3 regions of the Exiguobacterium sp. KKT215 genome follow, and region 2 is predicted to be linked to each of the others. Evidence: riboswitches for the same ligand, from Rfam matches in the RefSeq annotation. Region 2 holds a riboswitch; each other region holds the start of a gene.
What was found. Region 2 has a riboswitch for S-adenosylmethionine ahead of ACZ2GZ_RS07330 (aminotransferase class I/II-fold pyridoxal phosphate-dependent enzyme). Riboswitches for the same ligand answer to the same signal wherever they lie in the genome.
Positions count from the first base shown of each region.

Region 1: linked by a shared signal. The riboswitch ahead of metK (methionine adenosyltransferase) and the one ahead of ACZ2GZ_RS07330 (aminotransferase class I/II-fold pyridoxal phosphate-dependent enzyme) in region 2 are both predicted to bind S-adenosylmethionine.
Region 3: linked by a shared signal. The riboswitch ahead of mtnK (S-methyl-5-thioribose kinase) and the one ahead of ACZ2GZ_RS07330 (aminotransferase class I/II-fold pyridoxal phosphate-dependent enzyme) in region 2 are both predicted to bind S-adenosylmethionine.

Region 1 is NZ_CM145756.1:981,728-983,993, forward strand. Features, by position in the region: gene pckA (phosphoenolpyruvate carboxykinase (ATP)) at 1-750, opposite strand, end outside; SAM riboswitch class I at 1,066-1,185, shown strand; gene metK (methionine adenosyltransferase) at 1,318-2,266, shown strand, end outside.
Region 2 is NZ_CM145756.1:1,406,052-1,408,317, forward strand. Features, by position in the region: gene ACZ2GZ_RS07325 (AI-2E family transporter) at 1-695, opposite strand, end outside; SAM riboswitch class I at 869-969, shown strand; gene ACZ2GZ_RS07330 (aminotransferase class I/II-fold pyridoxal phosphate-dependent enzyme) at 1,047-2,222, shown strand; gene ACZ2GZ_RS07335 (iron-containing alcohol dehydrogenase family protein) at 2,219-2,266, shown strand, end outside.
Region 3 is NZ_CM145756.1:304,108-306,373, reverse strand. Features, by position in the region: gene mtnK (S-methyl-5-thioribose kinase) at 1-908, opposite strand, end outside; SAM riboswitch class I at 990-1,092, opposite strand; SAM riboswitch class I at 1,298-1,399, shown strand; gene ACZ2GZ_RS01740 (2,3-diketo-5-methylthiopentyl-1-phosphate enolase) at 1,469-2,266, shown strand, end outside.

The DNA.
Region 1 (2,266 bases), 420 kb from region 2:
GTCATCCCCAATCAAATGGCGTTCCGGGTCGGCCGACAGTGTCGTCTTCCCAGTTCCCGATAGACCGAAGAAAAGGGCCGTCTCGCCGGCGTCCGATACGTTCGCCGAGCAGTGCATCGATAACACATGTTGTTCCGGCAACAGGAAGTTCATGACCGAGAAAATCGATTTTTTAATCTCGCCGCCGTATTCTGTTCCCCCGATCAGAATGGTCCGCTTGGCGAATGAGACGAGAATGAACGTTTCGGAGTTCGTCCCGTCGATGACTGGATCGGCCTTATAACTCGGTGCATAGATGACCGTGAAGGGCTCGAAGGCACCTTTCGTCGGCCATTCACGCAAGAACAACTGTTTGGCGAACAAATTGTGCCACGCGTATTCCGTGATGGCACGGACCGGGAGCGTATAGTGCTCGTCTGCCCCCGCAGACGCCTCGAGATAATAGAGCTTGTCTTTCGTTTCGAGGTGCGTCAACACTTTGTCGAGTAGCGCGGTGAACTTCTCTTCCGCGATCGGTTGGTTGACTGGACCCCAGTCTACTAAATGATTGCTGACTTCATCTTGCACGACGAATTTGTCTTTCGGTGACCGTCCTGTGAATTTCCCAGTACTGACCGATAAAGCCCCGTCTTTCGTCAGTACGCCCTCACCGTTGCGAATGGCTTCTTCCACCAGTTCTGGAACCGTCAAGTTCCGCATCATGTCGGCACCTTTAATTAATTCTTCGATTTTCAGGAGCGTTGTCGCCATCCTGAATCCCACCTTTCCCCTAAATAGATGTGGATGAAATCCGCATACTTCCGCGTTTAATCAGTATGACGTTTTTATTATATGTGACATACTAATCAAAAACAAGCATTTTTTACCCTTTAAAGTAAGCGCTTTCTTACATTGTCATTCTAACATATTCTGTATCAGGTCATAGTACAAAAACCAAAACGGACAAAAAAATGTTTGATATTTCACAAACATAACTATTTGACCGTTTGTGAAAAGTTTGACGAATTCGGTCGATACGCTTGACAGAACGGGGTGTCATTTATATGATGGTCTTCGTAACGGATACTCTTATTCTGAGCGGTGGAGGGAACAAGGCCCTACGAAGCCCAGCAACCGTCCGAGTTTTCATTGTTATTCGGAAAAGGTGCTATCCTGAAGCGAAGCGTAAGCTTCGAACGATAAGAGGGTAAGGAAGAACGATTCAACCTTTCCCATTTGAACATGGCGAGAGGTTTTTTTCATTACCGTCCCAAAGCAACGCGTAAGGGGAACGAGTACCGTCCACACATCACCCTTTATTATAGGAGGTTTTTCGAAATGGCAAACTTGAACCGTCGACTTTTCACTTCGGAGTCCGTCACGGAAGGACATCCGGATAAAATTTGTGACCAAATCTCAGATGCGATTTTGGATGCAATTTTAGCTGAAGATCCAAACGCCCGCGTTGCGGCTGAGACGTCTGTCACAACAGGTCTCGTGCTCGTAGCAGGTGAAATCACAACATCAACTTACGTGGATATCCCGAAAGTTGTTCGTGAAACTGTTCGTGAGATCGGCTACACACGTGCGAAATATGGTTTCGATGCAGAGACTTGTGCTGTCCTCACATCGATCGATGAGCAATCGGTAGACATCGCGCAAGGTGTTGACCAAGCGCTCGAAGCTCGTGAAGGACAAATGACTGAAGAAGAAATCGATGCAATCGGTGCTGGTGACCAAGGTCTCATGTTCGGTTACGCAACAAAAGAGACGCCGGAACTCATGCCGCTCCCGATTTCACTCGCTCACAAATTGTCACGTCGTTTGGCAGAAGTTCGTAAGAACGGCACGCTCGCTTACCTTCGCCCAGACGGTAAGACACAAGTGACAGTCGAATACGACGAAGCGAACAACCCAGTTCGCATCGACACAATCGTCATCTCGACACAACACGCGGAAGACATCACGCTCGAGCAAATCCAAGCTGATTTGAAAGAGCACGTCATCGATGCAGTCATCCCGGCTGAACTCATCGACGCGGACACGAAATACTTCATCAACCCGACTGGCCGCTTCGTAATCGGTGGACCACAAGGGGATGCAGGTCTCACAGGACGCAAAATCATCGTCGATACGTACGGTGGATACGCTCGTCACGGCGGCGGCGCGTTCTCAGGTAAAGATCCTACCAAAGTTGACCGTTCAGCAGCGTATGCAGCTCGTTACGTGGCGAAAAACCTCGTTGCAGCGGGACTTGCTGACAAAGCAGAAGTTCAACTTGCTTACG
Region 2 (2,266 bases):
ATGATGAGGCAGTCGAGCGACTTCCCGATGATATAGCGTTTAAAGATGTAATCCATCTCTTGGAAGATGTCGATCGTCGTCTTGGCTGACGCGACCGGGAACATCGCATACAACAGCCGCTTGAACATGCGGGCAAAAATCTCTTTGTCTTTTAAAAGATAAATCGAGATGACGATCCCAATCAAGAAGTTGATGAGCGTCATCGTGAAGCTCGAAACGTAGCTGACCGACGACAAGACGGCCGTCTCGACCCAGCCCGAGTAGCGCTCCTCGAACCGGCTGAAATCGATGGCCTGGGCGACTGTCGCGTTATACTCTTTCAAATACGTGTTCAACTGTGACAGATACCCGTCGATTTGCCGGATATAGGACGGGAGTTCCTCGATGAGCGAGGCGAGGCTCGAATAAATGCGTGGGAACAGCGTTACCGCAGAGATGACGAGAATCCCGATAAAGATGATATAGACGATTAGCAAGCCTTGATATCGTTTTAGTTGAAACCGTTCTTCTATATAGGACAGGACGGTATTCAGGAGCAGCGCGATGGCGATTCCCATAATAATCGGCGTCAGCAACTGGAACGTATAATGCATCATCTGCGAAATCGTATCCGGTTCGCTGATGACTTTCCAGAGCACGAGCAGGATCAGGCCGATCACGCTCAACTTCCAAATCAATTGACGGTTTAATTCCAAAGGTCCATCCCCTCATGTTTTAAATTTTGTAGAATAACGTTCACTTTCACTATGAACGTTTTTTTATCGGGATTCAAGAGGACATGCTCATTTTCAAAAAAGGATTGACAAGATTGGTAACGTTTGGTTAACTAAGTGACATATTACAAAAAGACAAATCGCATATAAAACACTTTCTATCAAGAGAAGCGGAGGGACTGGCCCGATGAAGCTTCAGCAACAGATTGATTCAATACTGTGCTAATTCCAGCAAGGTGACCTTGAGAGATGGAAAGGTGGTTGTTTGAATACGTCCGTATCTCGACACCCCTTTCCGCGGAAAGGGGTGTTTTTTGCATAGGAGGACTATTCATGACTGACAGACGCTCACATCTACTTAAAACGTTACCACCTCAACATTTCGTCGGACTCGCGAACGAGGTGGCCGAACTCGAACAAGCCGGCCGCGACATCATCCGACTCGGACAAGGGACGCCTGACCTGCCTACGCCTGAGCCAATCTGTGACGCGCTTCAGACGGCGCTCCTCGACGCCTCGACCCATCAATACGGTCCGTTCCGCGGTCAGGCCCGCCTGAAGCAAGCAGTGGCGACGTTCTATTTGAATGAGTATGGAGTCGAACTTGATCCCGAGACAGAAGTCGCGATTCTCATCGGCTCAAAATCTGGTCTCATCACGTTGCCGCAATGCGTACTCGAACCTGGCGACGGGATTTTGCTACCGAATCCCGGCTATCCTGATTACATCTCGGGGGCACGCCTCGCCGGTGCCGTCGTCCGTGACCTCGTCCTCCGGGAAGAGAACGGCTTCTTGCCGGACTATGAGACGCTCGATACGCAAGATGCAAGACTCATGTATTTGAACTACCCGAGCAATCCGACCGGAGCCGTCGCCTCACCCGCTTTCTTTGACGATACCGTCCGTTTCGCCCGGGAGCGGGACTTGATGGTCGTCCACGATTTCGCATATGGCAGCATCGGATTCGATGGCCATGTCCCGCCTAGCTTTCTGCAGGCGGAAGGGGCGAAAGAAGTCGGCATCGAGGTATATACGATGTCGAAAGCGTTCAACATGTCCGGTTGGCGCGTCGCCTTCGCCGTCGGGAACGCGGACATCATCGAGGCGATCAACACGTATCAGGACCACGTCCACGTCAGCGTGTTCTCGGCCATCCAGGCGGCGGCTGTCGCTGCGCTCGAGGCGCCCCGTACCATTCGCGATGACTTGGCACGACTGTACGAGGCACGGCGTGATCGCCTGATTGACGGGTTGAACCGGGCCGGCTGGGCCGTCGAACCGCCGGAAGGCTCGTTCTTCGTCTGGGCGAAAGTGCCTGAGGGTGATGCCAAGTCGTTCTCGCGGAAACTGCTGCATGAAGCCGGTGTCGCCGTCACCCCGGGCTATTTCTTCGGTTCGGAAGGGAACGGATACGTCCGCTTCGGTCTCGTCTCACCGGAACCGAAGATTGACGAGGCCGTCGAACGAATCGAGCGGTTGTTTGCCGCCTATGAGGAGGTGCGCGCATGATTCGTCAGGCCGTCCTTGAATATGACCACGCCGATGACGCGCTC
Region 3 (2,266 bases), 1.1 Mb from region 2:
GTATTGAACGGCTCGACGGCGCGCTCAAAATTGGCCCGAAACGTCTTCTCGAACGTCTCCCACACCGTCAAGACGTCCGTGAAACGCTCGAAGCGTTTGAGCGGGTCATGGAACGTCGACAGCGTCAAATGGGCGATGATTTGGCCGAGGTCGAAGCCGAACGGTCCGTAAAATGCGAACTCTGGATCGATGATTTTCGTCTCTTGTTGAGTCGCGAAGATGCTACCCGTATGTAAGTCTCCATGCAGGAGTGCCTCATGTTTCGTGACAAACCCGACTTTCAATTTCGTCACCTCGATCTTGAGCGCCTGGTCTTGCCAAAGGCGTTCGACATCTGCTCGCAGCGCCGTCTCGATGTTGTTCGACTCCGCGTCTTTGAACGGATCGGTGAAGATGAGCTTCTCGGTGATGTCACACAGTTCCGGGTTGTAATAGTCACGTTCAATCCGCTTCTTCGCGATCGGTCCAGCTGCGTAATCCGACGTCGCAAACAGCGTCTCGCCCAAAAATTCACCGACATGACGGGCGAGTTCCGGGTAGCTCTCCCCGTTCAAATAGCCGGTGCGGACAATCTCATAATCAGATAGATCTTCTATAATCGTGTAAGCGAGTGTCCGGTCGCTGCCAAGGACAGCCGGGACGAATCGAGGCGCGACAGTCGCAAACTCACGGAGTGCCAACTGTTCAATCCATGCCCGCTCGAGCGTGAGCGGCCAGCTCTCACCGACGACTTTGGCGTATGGGAGCGCTTGTTTGACGATCAGGCGCTGTTCGCCTTGGCGAATCCGAAAGACGAGATTCAAGTTGCCGTCCCCGATCTCCTCGCACTCGGCGATTCCTTCTTGCAAGTATCCTAATTGACGGACGTGCTCGACGACGGTCTGTTCTGTAAATGGTTGATATGACATGATGTTTTCCCCTTCCTGTACGTTGCCCACAAAAAAAGCCCCTTTCTCCGCGAGAAAGAGGCACAGCCAAAATGGTTGTTCCTCTCATCTGTCAGACATTCGTCTGGTGGATGTAGCACCGTGCCTAGTGGTCGGTTGCTGCGGCGTCATCGGGCCAATTCCCTCTGCCAACTCGCGATAAGAGTGTGTTATTCGATTCGGTGAACTTATGTGATGAATATTACGGACTCGACGTCACGATTGTCAACGTCATTTTCTCGACGCAACTCCGTCTTTTTTTGTGCATATATGGAAACAACTTCCCAAAATATTTTTTTTGGAAAAAAAGGAATTGACGACATGATGATTCTGTGCAAAAATTCAATTAAATTTCACAACTTCAAATCACATTCTTATCAAGAGCAGACGGAGGGACGAGCCCGATGATGTCGCAGCAACCGACCAGAGATGGCACGGTGCTAATTCTTGCAGCGAAAGCTGAGAGATAAGAGTTCATTTTTTATGATGACCTCTTGCCTCGGCATGGGGTCATTTTTTGTTTGCCTGGAAGGAGGAACCATATGAGTATCACTGCCACATATGAAATCAAACGAACGGACGCGGTCGCGACCGTCGCCGACAAAATCGCCCTCGAGCTGACCGTCGGTACTTGGACGGAGCTACCTCACTTAGAGCAAGAGCAGTTACAGGCGTACCGGGGTGAGGTCGTGTCGACGACACATACGGATACGACGAGCCGCTTCACAATCCGCTACCCGTTACATAATGTCAGCCCTGACTTTTCATCCATCTTGACGACGACGTTCGGGAAACTGTCCCTCGACGATTCGATTCGGTTAATTGATTTGACGTTGCCCGAGACGCTCGCCCCTCATTTCAAAGGCGCCAAGTTCGGGGTCACTGGAATTCGCGATTTACTCGGTGTTCATGATCGCCCGCTCGTCATGAGCATCTTCAAAGGTGTCATCGGCCGTGACCTCGCGTTTCTCGAGCAGCAACTCCGCGATCAGTTCGCCGGAGGCATCGATATCGTCAAAGACGACGAGATTTTATACGACAACCCGCTCACCCCATCGCTCGAACGGGCCCGGATCGGAGCGGACGTCATTCAAGCCCACTTCGAGGCGACCGGGAAACGTGTCCTCTACGCCATCACGCTGAGCGGCCCCGTGTTCGGTCTACGTGACCAGGCGCTCCGTCTTATCGAGGCAGGTGCGACAGCGCTCCTGTTCAACGTCTATACGTACGGTCTCGACGCACTGCGCGAACTCGCGAACGATCCGGATATCCACGTCCCCATCTTGGCACATCCGGCCTTTGCCGGCGCCTTGACCGGGTCAATCAGTCATTCGCTCTTA